Persicimonas caeni: one gene and its partner. The protein of the gene in region 1 binds, or shares a complex with, the protein of each later gene. Links are inferred from orthologs where the notes say so. Each region holds a gene or a part of one and is shown in the gene's direction. Other genes may lie near its edges. The genes, in order: uvrA and mfd.

Region 1 (7,758 bases):
CACCTGGGGGCCGAGCCCGCCCCACCCGGGCGGTCGAAGCGAGGCAGGCGGAGGCAGCGCCGAGGTACGTCTTGGATGGTCAATGGGCGGGGGTCCGCGGGACCCAGGGGGAGGGAGCCATTCTGCTACTCTGTTCATATCTGCAGATCGCGCGCGCGAAAAATTCACGCGTTTGAGGGGGGATGTCGGGCGGCGGGACATTCTAGCTACTCAGGCTCGCTCACCGGCGGGACGAGCCCGCCGGGGTCGTGGGCAACCGGCTGCCGGCGACCGGCATCCGGCATCCGGCATCCGGCATCCGGCATCCGGCATCCGGCATCCGGCATCCGGCATCCGGCATCCGGCATCCGGCGACCGTGACCGTGACCGTGACCGTGACCGTGACCGTGACCGGCATCTGTGTCCGTGACCGGCATCCGTGACCGTGACCGGCACCCGTGACCGTAACCGTAACCCCAAAAGGGAATTCCCCTCCCTCCCCACACGTCTTACACCGAATTCGATTGACCCTTGGCCCCCCGCGATGTAGTGGGGGGCCTTCTTATATCGGTGAGCAAAAAGTCTCGGAGAGTAGAACAGTGATCACGACATCGGACATCATGGTGAACTTCGGCGGCACGCCCCTCTTCGAGGGGGTCAACGTCAAGTTCGTGCCCGGCAACTGCTACGGGCTGATCGGCGCCAACGGCGCGGGCAAGTCGACCTTTTTGAAAGTCTTGAGCGGTGAGCTCGAGCCGTCGGCCGGCAGCGTGCATATCCCGGCGAACCTGCGCATGGCCAAGCTCGAGCAGGACCAGTTCAAGTTCGACGAGATGGTCGTGCTCGACACGGTGCTCTTCGGTCACCCGCGCCTGTTTGAAGTCCACAAAGAGCGCGCCGAGCTGTACGCCAAGCCCGATTTCAGCGAGGAGGACGGCGCGCGCGCAGCCGAGCTCGAGGTCGAGTACGCCGACATGAACGGCTACGAGGCCGAGTCCGAGGCGGCGAGCCTGCTCGACGGGCTGGGCGTGCCCTCCGAGCTGCACTACAAGACGATGGGCGAGCTCGAGGGCGGCCACAAGGTGCGCGTGCTCCTGGCCCAGGCGCTCTTCGGCCAGCCCGACATCCTGCTGCTCGACGAGCCGACGAACCACCTCGACGTGCACACGATCGCCTGGCTCGAGAACTACATCTCGCGCCTGACCACGCTGGTCATCGTGGTCAGCCACGACCGCCACTTTTTGAACAACGTGTGCACCCACATCGCCGACATCGACTTCCGCAAGGTGCAGGTCTACGCCGGCAACTACGACTTCTGGATCCAGGCCAGCGAGCTCGCCTTGCGCCAGCGCCGCGACGCCCAGAAGAAGGCCAGCGACAAGGCCAAAGAGCTGCAGGCGTTCATCGAGCGCTTCTCCTCGAACGCCTCGAAGGCCAAGCAGGCCACCTCGCGCAAAAAGCTGCTCGCCGAGCTCACCCTCGACGACCTGCCCGTGTCGACGCGCAAATACCCGCATATCGTCTTCAAGCCCGAGCGCGAGCCGGGCCGCGTGCTCCTCAACGTCGAGGGTCTCACCAAGACGATCGACGGCGAGAAGATCCTCGACAATGTCAGCTTCTCGTTGCAGCCGGGCGAGCGCGTGGCGTTCGTCGGCCACGACGGCCGCGCCAAGACCGCGCTATTCGACATTTTAGCAGGCGTCAGCGAGCCCGACAGCGGCACGTTCGAGTGGGGCTCGACCATCACCCACGCCTACTTCCCCCGCGAGAACGAGCCCTTCTTCGACGGCGTCGACCTCAACCTCATCGACTGGCTGCGCCAGTACACGATCAACAAGCACGAGGAGGACGTGCGCGGCTTCTTGGGCAAGATGCTGTTCACCGGCGAAGACACCCTCAAGCCGGTCAACGTCCTGTCGGGTGGCGAGCGCGTCCGCTGCATGCTCGCCCGCATGATGCAGGTCGGCGCCAACGCGCTCATCTTCGACGAGCCCACCAACCACCTCGACCTCGAGAGCATCACCGCGCTCAACCGCGCGATGGAGGCCGCCGAGGACCTGGTGATCTTGCTGTCGTCGCACGACCGCGAGCTGGTGAACACCGTCGCCAACCGCATCATCGAGATCGGCCCGCACGGGATGGTCGACCACCTGATGACCTTCGACGAGTACATCGAGAGTGACCGGGTGGCGCAGGAGCGCGTGGAGATTTATGGGGGCGTGGCGGCGCTTTGATTCGGTGCGGGGGGCCTCTCCCTCGATCCCTCTCCTTCCCTTCGCTTTGGGCGAGGATGGGTGGCCTCTCCCTCGATCCCTCTCCTTCCCTTCGCTTCGCTACGGGTGGAGAGGGGGGCCTCTCCTCGGTCCTCTCCTTCCCTCCACTTCGTTACGGGCGGAGAGGAAGACGTCGTTCTATCGGACTCTGTACAAGGTGCGTACTGGCAACATCTTCCTCCCCTGCGCGAAGCAAAGCGTAGCGTAGGGGAGGACCGAGGAGGGGACTCCTCCTCCGCGCAGCGAAGCGAAGTGGAGGAGGACCGAGGAGGAGGCCAAACAAAGCCCCAACACTGAACAAACGTCCCGGCACTTGCCACCACTCCAATCCCCTGAAATACTGCCCCGCCCACGGCGGTTCATTTCGAGCATGATTGTCCGCCGCGCCGAAGTGTTTTCCCTGCAGTATCTCCGGTACATATGACTGCCCAACCCAGCTTTAAAGCGCCCGCTCGCGCCACCCACGGCGAGCGTGTTTTCGACAAAGATGCGATCGTGATCCATGGGGCGCGCGAGCATAACCTGCGCAACCTCGACCTGGCGTTGCCCAAGCGCCGGCTGATCGTGTTCACCGGGCCGAGCGGCTCGGGCAAATCGAGCCTGGCTTTCGACACGGTCTATGCCGAGGGGCGGCGCCGCTACGTCGAGAGCCTGTCGACCTACGCGCGCCAGTTTCTGGGCCAGATCGACAAGCCCGACTTCGACTATATCGCGGGGCTGAGCCCGACGATCTCCATCGAGCAGAAGACGTCGACCAATAACCCGCGCAGTACCGTGGGGACGGTGACCGAGCTGCACGACCACCTGCGCGTGCTCTACGCCAGGCTCGGCCAGCAGTTTTGTCACGAGTGCGACCGCCCGATCACCTCGATGTCCAAAGAGGCGATCATCGGCAGCGTGCTGTCGCTCGACGAGGGCACCAAGTTCATGGTGCTCGCCCCGCTGGTGCGAAACCGCAAGGGTGAGTACCGCGACCTGTTCGAGGAGCTTCGCCAGGACGGGTTCATCCGGGCGCGGATCGACGGCGAAATCGTCGCGCTCGAAGACGTCGAGAAGGTCGCGTTGCACACGCGCCACGACATCGACGTGGTCGTCGACCGGCTCATCGCCAAGCCCGGCAAGCAGCAGCGCATCACCGACTCGGTGGAGCTGGCGCTGTCGACGGCCGGGGGGCGCTGCATCATCGTGACGCCGCCTCAGGGAGACGAAAAGCAAGAGCGCGAGCGCCTCTACAGCACCGAGCGCGCCTGCACCCACTGCAATATCGCGTTCCCCGAGTTGAGCCACCAGAGCTTCTCGTTCAACAGCCCGCTGGGGATGTGCTCCGATTGTCAGGGCATCGGCACGACCGACCAGGTCGCGCCCGACTCGCTGGTCATCGACGGGTCGAAGTCCCTCGCCGAGGGCGCCGTCGAGGCGATTGGGCCCCACCCGGAGAGCGACCGCGGCAAGCGCTTCAAGCACGCCGAGTCGGTCAAAAAGGTCTGGAAGCAGCTCGAGACGAGCGCCAAGGCCCGCAAAATCGACCTCGACCGGCCGTGGAGCGAGCTGACGAGCGACGAGCGCGAGCTCGTGCTCTTCGGGCCCGCCGAAAAGAAAAAGAAGAGCTACAAGGGCTTCGAGGGCGTCGTCGACTTCGTCGCCCACGCCCACAAGAAAGCCCGCAAGAAGAGCACCCGCGAGTTCTTCGGCGAGTTCCAGGAGCCGGCGCCCTGCCCCACCTGCGACGGCACGCGCATGCGCCCCGAGAGCCGGGCGGTGCGCTTCAAGGGCCGCTCGCTCGCCGAGGTCGGCGACATGGGCATCGACGAGGCGCGCGCGTTCTTCGAGGAGGTCGAGCTCGAGGGCCGCGACGCGGTCATCGGCACCGAGCTCATCGAGGAGATCCGCGAGCGCCTGGGGTTTTTGCTCGACGTCGGCCTCGACTACCTGTCGCTCGGCCGCGCCGCGCAGACGCTGTCGGGCGGCGAAGCCCAGCGCATCCGCCTGGCGAGCCAGTTGGGAAGCGAGCTGTCGGGCATCTTGTACGTGCTCGACGAGCCGTCGATCGGCCTGCACGCGCGTGACCACCGACGCCTGCTCGAGACGCTCGAGTCGCTTCGCGACCAGGGCAACTCGGTCATCGTCGTCGAGCACGACCGCGACACGATGGAGCACGCCGACCTGATCGTCGACTTCGGCCCGGGCGCCGGGCGCGTGGGCGGCGATATCGTGGCCATGGGCACGCCCGACGAGATTCTGGAGAGCTCCGAGTCGCTCACCGCCGACTACCTGGCCGGCCGCAAAAAGATCGCCGTGCCCGAAGAGCGCCGCTCGACGGACACGCCGAGCCTGTGGATTCGCGGCGCGCGCCACAACAACTTGAAGGGCATCGACGCGCGCTTTCCCACCGGCACGTTCACCTGCGTGACCGGCGTGTCGGGCGCGGGCAAAAGCTCGCTGGTCAACGAGACGCTCTACCCGGCGATCGCCCGAAACGTCTACTTCAAGCACCGATCGGTGGGCGCCCACGACGAGATCGAGGGCCTCGAGCTCTTCGACAAGGTCATCAAGATCGACCAGTCGCCCATCGGCCGCACCCCGCGCAGCAACCCGGCGACCTACACCAAGGTCTTCGACCATATCCGCGACCTGTTCGCCAACCTGCCCGAGTCGCGCATGTACGGCTTCGACAAGGGCCGGTTCAGCTTCAACGTCAAGGAGGGGCGCTGCGACGAGTGCAAGGGCCAGGGCGTCCAGACCGTCGAGATGAGCTTCTTGGCCGACGTGTACGTCCCGTGCGACGCCTGCCTGGGCCGGCGCTTCGACCCGACGACGCTTCGGGTGAAGTACCGCGGCCACAGCATCAACGACGTGCTCGACATGACGATCGCCGAGGCCGCCGAGGTCTTCGACAAGCACCCCAAGATCTCGCGAATCATGCAGACCTTGCTGGACGTCGGCCTCGACTATATCCAGCTCGGCCAGCCCTCCCCGACCCTGTCGGGCGGCGAAGCCCAGCGCGTCAAGCTGTCGCGCGAGCTGGCCAAGATCGCCACCGGCGACACGCTCTATATCCTCGACGAGCCGTCGACCGGGCTGCACTTCCACGACATCAGCAAGCTCCTGGGCGTGGTCGACCAGCTCGTCGACGCGGGCAACACGGTCGTGATGATCGAGCACAATATCGACATCATCAAATGCGCCGATTACCTCATCGACATCGGCCCCGAGGGCGGCCACGAAGGCGGCCACCTGGTGGCCGCGGGCACGCCCGAAGAGGTCGCCGAGGTCGACGAGAGCTACACCGGCAAGTTTTTGCGTGAGGCGTTGGGGTGAGCCCCGCGACCGCGCCCGAGACCGCGCCCGCGCCCCGTTGTTATTTTTGCAATGAGTTCACCGTTCGAAGCCGCTCCGATTGAACGATATCGATCAATTCGAGCGATATTGCTGCATCGACCGTAAAGCAGATGAACGGCGGGGCGCGGGCGCGGGCGGGGGCGCGGGCGCGGCGAGTCCCGGGCTAATGAATATTGTTTATTGATGGAGCACACCATGACCCACCCACGCCTGCACAACCTCCTCGCCCTCTCCACCGCCTCGCTCGCCCTGCTGGCGAGCGCGTGCGAGACCTCCGGGCCGACGGCCGACGAAGCCAAACCGGCGCAGTCCGCGAAACCCGAACCGCTCACCCAGCCCGACGACGTCGCCGCCGAGCCGTGCGCGGCGAAGATGGAGGCGGTCGCCGAGAAGCTGCGGCCGTTCCGGTTGTCGCGGTCGCTGCCCGACTTCGCCGCGGCCGACGACGAGCTCGTCGCGATGCCCGCGGACATCGGTGAGGCGCTGCTGCCCGACAGCCCCACCTCGGAGCGCTTCGACACGATGACCTTCGTCGAGTTGATGCCCGACGGGCGGGTGCGCCTCGGCGACGCCAAGGCGCCGATCGACGTGGCGAAGCTCGAGGCGCGCCTGGTGTCGCTGCAGCGACGACGCGCTAAAGAGGCGCAGATGCTGCAGCAGTCGGCGCCCGAGCCGATGCAGGCGGTCGTTGTGGCCCGGTCAGACGCCCAGCCGTCGGCGCTCGCCGACGTCATCTTCGCGCTCAACAAGGCGAAGGTCGCCGACATCGCGTTCGCCTACGCCGCCGAGGGCGTCGAGGCCGAGATGCTGCCGGTAGTCACCATCGAGACCGAGCTGGGCGTCGACGCCCAGGTAGAGCGCTACCGGCGCCACCTGCGCGCGTCCGACGCCGAGCGCGACGAGTTGCGCGAACAGGACCGCGCGTTCCACGACAAGGTGTTCGGCGAGCCGTGGAACGCCCAGTGCCACCGCACGTGGACCCTCGCCCTCGCCGGGCGCCTCGACGACGCCGAGGACGTGGTCGACCCGGACGAGACAGCCTGTTGTGCTCAGACCAACTGGAGCGCCGTGCAGTACCTCACCGTCGGCGGCGAGCAGCGCTCGTATGCGTCGTGGCGTGTGGTGTCGGCGAAGATGAGCGGGGTTCAGGCTAACAGCAGCCCCCTGGCGAAGCTGAAGTTGAAGCAGAACCACCCGGTGTTGAAGCTGTCGGCGGGCGACTCGTACCGGGCGTTTTTGCAGAAGGTGGTCGAGGCGGGCGACGAGCTACACGTGTTTGTGTTTGTGCCGTAGCCGCGCATACGCCTCGCGCTGGCTCCCCTCTCCGAATACTTCGACGAGCCACGCCTTGTCGGCGCGCGACAGGTGGGCTTCGACGGGCACCTCGGGTGACCAGGTCAGGGTGCCGTCGCCCACGCCGGGCCGGCCGCGGTCGGCCATCAGCACGAGCCGACGCTGGTCGCCCACACCGTGCTCGACCACGTAGAGGCCGCCGAATTTCTCGCGCGGGATTTTCAGCCCCGCGTTGAGCCCCCGCGGCGCGATCAGCTCGACGTAGTCGGGGGTGAGGGCCAATTTGCGGATGCGGTGTCGGTTGTTGTAGCCGGCGCCGAGCGCGACCGTGACCACCAGCAGGGGGATGGCGAAGGCGAAGAGCGTGAAGAAGATGCCCGGCGCAAAGAAGAGCCCGGCGACGAGCAACGGGACCAGGATGCCGAGCACGATCAGGTTCGTGCGCAGGCTCATGTCGACGCTGAACGTGCGGAAGAGTTCGACCTCCAGGCGCCCCTCCTCGCGCGAGACCGACAGCTTCGATTGGTAGGGAAGCGGCGGCAGGTCGTCGGCCGTGGGCACGAGGCCCGCGCCGGCGTAGCGTTTCAGTTGGCCTCGCTCTTCGACGTCGAAGCGAAGCCGCACCATCGCTTCGCGCGCGGTCTGCAGCCGCTCGGTGGGGTTCGGCTCGAGCAACTCTCCCAAAAAATCGACGAACTCGCCGGTGACCGGCACCACGTCGCGAAACTGCAGGCGCAGTCGTTCGACGGGCAGGTCGGCCGGGTGGCGGTGGGCGAGCAGGTGGACGAGCGTGGCGCCGAGCGAGTAGAGGTCGCTTGCGGGCGTGGCGCGACCGCTGAGCTGCTCGGGGGCGACGTAGCCGGGGCTCCCGACG
Region 2 (8,473 bases), 2.6 Mb from region 1 along the record:
GGAAGGAGAGGACCAAGGAGAGGCCTCCCTTTCCACGAAACGAAGTGGAGTGGAGAGGGACCGAGGGTGAGGCCCTCACCCCCCAAACGGCCTCAAAAACCAACTCAACAACCCCGGCCAGCCATAAACTGCCTCGGTATACGCCAGAATCGCCCCCGCCAAAATCGGCACCGCAAAGGGCATGCGCGAGCGCGGGTCGGTCTCCAGGTCTTCGCGCACCATCGAGGTCTTGTAGACGAGCATGCGATAGAGCCCGCGCAGGAAGCGGAACATACGCACGATCATGTCTTTGAGGTAGCCGGTGAACAGCGCCTTGACCAGCCCGAGAGCCGAGCCGGCGAAGACGGCGTAGAAGAGAATCTCGCCCAGGCCGGACAGCCCCATAAATGCGCCCACGCCCATCAACAGCTTGACGTCACCGCCTCCCAGCCAGCCCGGGGCGGCCAGAAAGATGCCGATGACGAAGGTGACCACCACCGCCAGGAGTCCGGCCAACAGGCCGTCGAGGCCGAAGGCAGCGGTGTGGCAGACCAGCCCCACCAGCACCGACGAGTAGCTCAACTTGTTGGGGATGCGCCCTTTGCCCTCCTCGTCGTTGTGTGCCGAGACCGCGTCCATGATCGCCGCGGTGACGAGAAAGGCGCCCAAGGGGGCGAAGATGATGAGTTGAACCCACAGCTCGGATTGGACGATCGTCTTCATGGCTCGTGGTTATACAACGGGGAGCGGTCGCATCAAAGGGAGGAGCGACAAGAAAACGAGGCCGGGCAGCGCGCAGTTGCGCTGCCCGGCCTCACTCTTTCACGCGACTCGCCGTGCTCATGACAGGCACGCGAGCCCGTGTTCTGTCGCCTTGCGAAGGCGCTCGTAGATTACGAGCCTAACTCAGAACGTGACCTGAGTGTCGACAGCGTTCTCGGCCTCGTTGAACTTCGAGCTGGCCGTCTCACCGAACACCTTGACGATGGCGATGACGAAGCAAGCGATGAGAATCAGAAGGATGATGTACTCGGTAGCGGTAGCGCCGTCTTCGTCGTTGTGAAATGCGACCAGCAGGTTCTTGAGAGCTTCCATTGTCTTACCTCCTCCAGGGGGGTGAATATCGACCCAGCGAGCGCGCTGTCTCTCTGTGTCCGTTGACGTTCTGCCTAATCTGCCGCCTCCGCAGGCGACTGTTCTCAGTACACTCAGTTATGAAGCAACTTCCGATCCAACTCTAGAAAAAAGTTTGGATTCGGCTCATCTCCCCGGCGCGGCGGCCACGAGGACCGGTTTTTCGCCGGGGAAATTCGAGTCGCCACCTCGCGGTGTGACATGCTGTCACACCTTTGAGGACTAGCGACCCCAATCCCTACACCGCCGGGTGTCCCAGCCACCAGACCATGAAGTCACGGTAGGCCTTGATATAGGCGGCGGTGCCGATCAGGGCGATGGTCGCCCCGAAACTGATCAGCGTAAAGACGATGATGTACTCGGTCATCGCCACACCGGAGTCGTCCCGGTGGAAGCTGTCGAGTGCATCGACCACTGTCTGGCGAACTCGCTGTAGCTTGTTGGTCTCTTTCATAGTCGAGCCGGCTTCTCCCGGCGCCGAAGCTCCGGGCGATTCGCCTTGTCTAAGTTGGATCGTGTCCATGGCCAAGATACCCTACACGGTTTGCAGGATCAACAACGACGTCCCCACAACACCACTGGGCCTGCCTACTCCTCTTCTACTCTGCCCCAGAAAGCCTGCAAGCTTCGCGCCGCCGGGAAATTTTGGGCCGCGCCCACGCCTTCGTATGAGGCTGCCAATTGACACTTCTGCCCAAATCGTCCAGATCTCCCCTGACAGCGTCGTAGTTGGGCAGTTGCCGTGACGCAGTTGTAGTTACCTCGATCATTCGGTCCCTCGATCACTCGATCCCTCCTCATGAACGACGAACAACAAACGCTTCCCGCGAGCGCCGAGGCGCATTTCGAGAGCCGCTACCCGATCGCCGAGCTCGTCGGTCGCATCGAGGCGGGACACTCGCACCTGCAGGTCATCGGGGCGACCGGCTCGCTCAAGGCGTGCATGTTGGCCGACCTGAGCCGTCGCCTCGAGCGCCCCCTGGTGGTGCTCACCCCGGCGCCGGCCGACGCGCGCCGGGTGGCGACCGACCTCGAGCTGTTCGCCTCCGGGATCATCGAGGAGGACGCGCCGTTTACCGACGAGGTGGCCCACTACCCCGAGTTCGACGTCGGCCCGTTCCACAACGCCTCGCCGGAGCGCAAGTTGATGATGCGCCGGCTCAGCACGCTGCACAAACTCACCGGCGAGCGCCCGCCGCGCTACACCGTCGCCCCGATTGGGGCGGCGATGCGAAAGACGATCCCGGTAAGTTCGCTCGGGCGCATGTCGCGCACCCTCGAGCTGGGCGACGAGATCGCCAACGAGGAGCTTCGCGTCTACCTGACCGACTGCGGCTACACCGAAGTGCCGGTGGTCGAAGATCCGGGCACCTACGCCATTCGCGGCGACATCGTCGACGTGTACGTCCCTTCGGAGGCCCACCCCTTGCGCATCGAGCGCTGGGGCGACGAGATCTCCGAGATCCGCACGTTCAACGCCGAGACCCAACGCACCGTCGACGAGCGCCTCGACTGCCAGATCTTTCCGGTGCGCCAGGAGATCTTGGACGAGACGTCGGTCGAACAGGCCCGACGCAAGCTTCGCGACCTGGGCAACGACCTGCAGTTCCCCAGCCGTGAGATCCGCGAGGTCGTCGCCGACCTGCAGGCCGGCCTGCACTTCATCGGCATCGACGCGCTGTTGCCCGCCTTGCACGACGAGTGCGCCGACCTGTTCGACTACGTGCCCGACGACGCCATCGTAGTCGTCGTCGACCCCGACACGCTCCTCGACGAGGCCCAGCGCCTGGTCGAAAACCGGCGCGAAGAGCGCAAACTCGCCCTCGAAAAGGGCGAACTCGTCTTCGACCTGCACGACTACTTTCGCCAGGCCAACTCGATGGTCAGCTGGGTGCGCAAGCGCTCGACGCGCCTCGAGATCCGCCGCGTGGCGATGCAGCCGGTCGAAAGCGAACTCGCCTTCCGGCTGCCCAAAGACGACGACTCCTTCGAGTTTCGCGCCCGCCCGAACACCGACGTGGTGCGCCTGCGCAAAGAAAAGCGCGGCGTCGAGCAGACCGTCAAAAAGCTCGTCGAGCATATCGGCCAGTGGAAGGGTCGCTACGGGCGTATCTGCTTTGCCTGCCGCACCGCCGGCCAGGTCGACCGGCTCGTCTCGCTGCTCAAGACCTACGGCGAAGACGCCCTCGACCTGGAGCCGCCCATCGACGTCACCGAGCCGGTGCCGCCGCCGGCCGGCCTCATCGAGGTCTACAAGGCCGACCTGTCGGGCGGGTTTCGCTCCGAGCACCTCGGCCTGTGCCTGGTGTCGGGCGAAGAGGTCTTCGGCCAACGCGTGGCCACCCACTCGAAGAAGTCGGTCACCGAACACGCCGAGATCTCGCACTTCCGCGACCTGACCCCCGGCGACCACGTCGTCCACGTCGACTTCGGTATCGGTAAGTACCACGGCCTCATCCACCTCGAGGTCGAGGGGATTGGCAACGACTTCCTCAACATCGAGTACGACGACGGCGACAAGCTCTACATCCCGGTCCACCGGCTGGCGCGCGTCCAGAAATATATCGGCAAGGCGGTCGATAGTATCCGCCTCGACAAGCTCGGCGGCACGAGCTGGGACAAGACCAAAGAGCGCGTCAAAGATCAGATCAAGGCGATCGCCGGCGACCTGCTCAAGTTGTACGCCCAGCGCGAGATGGCCAAGGGCCACAGCTTCAGCCCGCCCGACGACTTCTACCGCGAGTTCGAAGCCGCCTTCCCCTTCGAGGAGACCCCCGACCAGGCCCGCGCCATCGAGGAGACCCTCTCCGACATGGTCTCCAAGCGGCCCATGGACCGGCTGGTCTGCGGCGACGTCGGCTTCGGCAAGACCGAGGTCGCCATCCGCGGGGCGATGAAGGCAGCGATGGACGGCAAGCAGGTCGCCGTGCTCGTACCCACCACGATTTTGTGCGAGCAGCACCGCCTGAACTTCCGCGAGCGCTGCGAGGAGTTCGGCGTGCGCGTCGAGGCGCTGAGCCGCTTTCGCACCTCCAAGGAGGCCAAGGAAATCATCGCGGCCACCGAAGAGGGCAAGGTCGACATCCTCATCGGCACCCACCGGATCTTGTCGCAAGACATCAAGTTCCGGAACCTGGGCCTGCTCGTGGTCGACGAGGAGCAGCGCTTCGGGGTCAAGCACAAAGACAAGATCAAGAAGATGCGCAACAACATCGACGTGCTCACGCTCACAGCCACGCCGATCCCGCGCACACTGCAGATGAGCCTTCTGGGCATCCGCGACCTGTCGATCATCGCCACGCCCCCGCACAACCGCCTGGCGGTCAGGACCCACGTCGCCAAATTCAGCGACAGCGTCATCCGCGAGGCGGTCATGCGCGAGATCTCGCGCGGCGGGCAGGTCTTCTTCGTGCACAACCGCGTCAAGACCATCGACGAGATGGCCGCCCACATCGGCGAGCTCGTCCCCGAGGCGAGGATTGCGGTGGGCCACGGCCAGATGTCCGAGAAGAAGCTCGAGGACGTCATGCTCTCGTATATCGAGGGCGACGTGAACGTGCTCGTCTGCTCGGCGATCATCGAAAGTGGGCTCGATATCCCCAACGCGAACACGATCATCGTCAACCGCGCCGACCTGTTCGGCCTGAGCCAGCTCTACCAGCTTCGCGGCCGCGTCGGCCGCGGCACCGAGCGCGCCTACGCCTACCTGCTGATTCCACCCACGCGCACGCTGCCCAAGGACGCCCAGGCGCGCCTGGAGGTCATCCAGACGCACACCGAACTCGGCAGCGGCTTCCAGGTCGCCACCTACGACCTCGAGATTCGCGGCGCAGGCAGCCTGCTCGGCGACGACCAGTCTGGCCACGTCCAGGCCGTCGGTTTGGATCTGTACACGGAGTTGTTGGAGGAGACGATCAACGACCTTCGCGGCGACGACGTCCAGGAGGATATCGAGCCGGAGGTCAACGTGCCCGTCGAGTCGTATATCCCGTCGGACTATATCGACGCGACCTCGCTCAGGCTCATGTTCTACAAGCGCTTCTCACTCGCCCGCGACCGCGACGAGCTGTTCGACATCTACGAAGAGCTCGCCGACCGCTTCGGCCAGCCGCCCGAGCCGGTGCGCAACCTGCGCGACATCATCGCGGTCAAGGCCGCCTGCCGCCAGCTTCGCGCCCGCCGCCTCGACACCGGCCCCAGCGCCATCAGCGTCGAGCTCGACGAGTCGACCACGCTGGCGCCCGAGAAGGTCGTCGACTTCATCCACGAGACCCGCGGCCGCCTGCGCATCACCGACGAGATGAAGCTCATCTACTCGCTCAAGCCCGACGAGTCGGCCCGCCCGCTGGAGACGACCCGCGCGTTCGTCGAGAAGCTGCTGACGTATCGCGCCGGGGTGTGATGTCGCTGCGAACAGGGATGTCGTTTGGAGGCAGCGCTTCTAGTGGTGTGACAAAACAGCACGTTCCCCGTCACCTCGGCCGACACGTCCCAATCGACACCGAGCCCGTGCAACGATAACCAGACGGACACTGCGGCTCGGCATCACCGTCATTGCGACAAAACGCACGGCACGTCCCCTCGAGCCCCCCGTCGGTGATACACCCCGACCCGGCTTCGCAGAGACCAGCCGAGGGACTGCACATCTCGCCCGGAGCGTTGATCCCGGGTGACGTACACCTCGTCAGGTAGCCAACGTCGTGCGTCCACGTCAGGATGCACGCCTGGCCTTCGCCACAGCCGGTCTGGCACAGGGGACTGCACCCATAGATGCCGTAGTCGCCGTGGTCGACCCGCTCGCAGCCGTCGGCGCCGTACTCGCTATCGGGATCTGCCTGCCCGAGGCCGTTGTTGCCCCAACACTCGACCTCGCCGCTCTCGCGCCGCCCACATGTATGCCAGTTCCAAGTGGAGACCTCCACGAACGGCCCCTGCCGAGCGTCGGCGTGCCCCCTGTCGCGCAGGTCCGCGGGGCCGGGCTCGGCGCCAAAGCCCCAACACTCGACGTCGCCATCCTCGCGCACGCCGCACGAGTGCGCCCGCCCGGCCGCGACCCACCGAAAGCGTCCTTCGGGCGCGACCGCCTGATCGTGATCGAAATCGTGTTCGCGAACCTCCGCGTCGCTCCCAAGCCCCCAACAACTCACCGTCCCGTCACGCCTTACGCCGCAGCTGTGAAAGTGGCCGGCGCTGACCTGCACAAACTCCCCGGCCGGCGGCGCCGCCTGGCCGAAGTGGTATTGCCCATCGGAAGCCTCGGCATCGGAGCCGTACCCGACGCACTCGACTTCGCCGCTGTTCATGACTGCGCACATGTGGCCGTAGCCCACGCTTACCTGCCGCGCCTCGCCGTCGACGAGGTCCTCCGGCCCGCTCATCCAGCCCCAACACTTGACGGTGCGGTCGTCGCGAACCCCGCACGTCGCGTAGGGCCCGGCGTCGACGGCGAGGAAGGTCCCCTCGGGCGGCACCGCCTGGTCGAAGTCGTAGTCCGACGGCGCCTCCGCGCGACCCGGCAGGCGCCCATGCCCCCAACACTCGACCGCGCCATCGGCTTTGATGCCGCACGAATGCAGCGTCCCGCTGCTCACCTGCACAAACTCCCCGTCGGGCTCGACCGACTGGTCGAGGTCCCACAGACCTTCGTGGGTGCCCCACACGTCACCCAACCCGAAGCAGCGAAGCTCTCCGTCGTTTAGAATGGCGCAGGAGTGGTAGGTGCCCGCGCTCACGGTTTCGCCGAAGACGGGGCCGGGTTCTGTGTCGGCGTCTGCGTGGCCGGCGTCGCCGACGTCGTTTGCGTCATGCTCGACGTCGACGGCGTCGACGTCGACGGATGCGCCGGCGTCGGAGGTTTGGTTGGGAGTGCCATCGCCGCAAGCGGTTGTGAAGACGGCGAGAAAAAGGCAGCAAAAACACTTACGGACGAACAACTTCAAGGGTGTCTCCAATCCACTCGGTACCGGTTGGGACGCATAAAACCTATTACTGTTCAAAACGGCAGCGCGCCACTGAAGCTTTCCTCTCCGGGAAAGAACCTGGTCAGCGACTGAACCATGCGATCTGGGCCTTCGATATATACAAAAGAAGAATCAAAAACACCGAACCGGAAGTGACGAGACGCAAGACTGACGTCTAAGTCATAAAACCATTGGCTTTCGTCACGAATAACTTCCAAGACTTCCCAAAACGGCAGGGATAAAGGGCACCTTTCCGTTGCTTCTTCCCACTCACATACGGTATCGCCAACCCCCCAGACCCGCCTGAGCTCCACTTGGTCACTCGTTGACAGATAGTCAAGTTCAATCAACGCATCTGCCATCCTCGACAGCGGGAAGCCCTGTGCGGACTCATCCGGCCGGCGCACTAGCTAGTAGGTGTGAAGTCTGCATCTCTTTCTCGCTCGGATAATTGCAGTCACTCGTCCATCTCAAAAGGCTCGGGCTCTCCACGCTTCATCCCGCCTTTCGGTGCCAGTTCGGGATTATTCGGTGTCAGCTTATGCTGATGAGGAACGGGATGACCTTCTGGAAATCCGTGGTCACTGAAATCGATGTCACGTGTTGGCTGTAGATTCCCGTTGTCGCCAACACCCCATTCGTGCGCCTGAGGCGCCCCGCAGCGTAAGGGAACCAGGTTCCCCGACGAAGCCCATTTGGTGCGGGTTTGCGAGCCTAAGGCGCCCCTCGGGTTTGCGAGCCTAAGGCGACCCTCGGGAGCCGCGCCGAAGCGTCGTTTGCTGAGGCCTCGGTAGCCCGGGGCGACCGTAGCGTAGCGAAGGGAGTCCCGGGTGAGCCACAACCACCCCAAACGCAACTATAGGACAACCCAAGACGTCGCAACTCGTCCGACACCCACGCCTCGATGATTCGCGCGCCCTCCCCCGGACTCGCTTCGCGTCGCCCGGGGCTACCGAGGCGCCGCAGAAGGCGCGGCGCGCGCTCGCTTCACTCGCTTGCCCAGACCAAGATGGTCTGGCTCGAAGTAATATCGCTCGCCCCGGGCGTCAGGGAACCCGGGCGTCAGGGAACCAGGTTCCCCGACGAGGCGGGTTCCCCGACGAGGCGTATAAACCGTGGCCTTGCGGGGTTTTGGCGCTCGCTATTAGAGGCGCCTGCACGACGGCGCAAACGACAATTTGAGGGTCGATCCCTCGCAACTCGTGTGGTTGATGAGTCGACCCTCGACTCGTCGTTTGTCGGGGGCGTCGTTTGCCCTCGCCGCAAATAGCCTGCCTTCATTTCACAGATCGGCCGATCGGTGCTAGACCATAGCTTGGAATCAATTGCCCCCCGAGCACTGTTGGTGGAACGGGACGGGGCAGACCCCGCCCGTCGAAGTAGACGCCTCAGCTTATGAA

What was found.
Region 2: the proteins of uvrA (region 1) and mfd are in contact, whole or in part, in a crystal structure (PDB 4DFC), measured with the Escherichia coli proteins. The link is inferred for Persicimonas caeni from one-to-one orthologs.

The regions. Positions count from the first base shown.
Region 1 is NZ_CP041186.1:1,361,937-1,369,694, forward strand. Bases 2,361-5,770 are described here. They hold uvrA (excinuclease ABC subunit UvrA), read left to right. Parts: upstream 2,361-2,672; coding sequence 2,673-5,570; downstream 5,571-5,770. Also shown: FIV42_RS30010 (hypothetical protein), read left to right, coding at 249-422; FIV42_RS31385 (ABC-F family ATP-binding cassette domain-containing protein), read left to right, coding at 1,266-2,213; FIV42_RS05065 (hypothetical protein), read left to right, coding at 5,787-6,884; FIV42_RS05070 (serine/threonine protein kinase), read right to left, coding at 6,858-7,758. UniProt on the Escherichia coli protein: The UvrABC repair system catalyzes the recognition and processing of DNA lesions. UvrA is an ATPase and a DNA-binding protein. A damage recognition complex composed of 2 UvrA and 2 UvrB subunits scans DNA for abnormalities.
Region 2 is NZ_CP041186.1:3,940,619-3,949,091, reverse strand. What follows is about bases 1,591-5,715. They hold mfd (transcription-repair coupling factor), read left to right. Parts: upstream 1,591-1,912; coding sequence 1,913-5,515; downstream 5,516-5,715. Other genes in these bases: FIV42_RS14680 (RCC1 domain-containing protein), read right to left, coding at 5,586-5,715. In the rest of the region: FIV42_RS14700 (A24 family peptidase), read right to left, coding at 76-702; FIV42_RS14695 (Flp family type IVb pilin), read right to left, coding at 886-1,074; FIV42_RS14690 (hypothetical protein), read right to left, coding at 1,352-1,567; more of FIV42_RS14680, read right to left, coding at 5,716-7,052; FIV42_RS14675 (hypothetical protein), read right to left, coding at 7,106-7,435; FIV42_RS14670 (peptidylprolyl isomerase), read left to right, coding at 8,469-8,473. UniProt on the Escherichia coli protein: Couples transcription and DNA repair by recognizing RNA polymerase (RNAP) stalled at DNA lesions. Mediates ATP-dependent release of RNAP and its truncated transcript from the DNA, and recruitment of nucleotide excision repair machinery to the damaged site.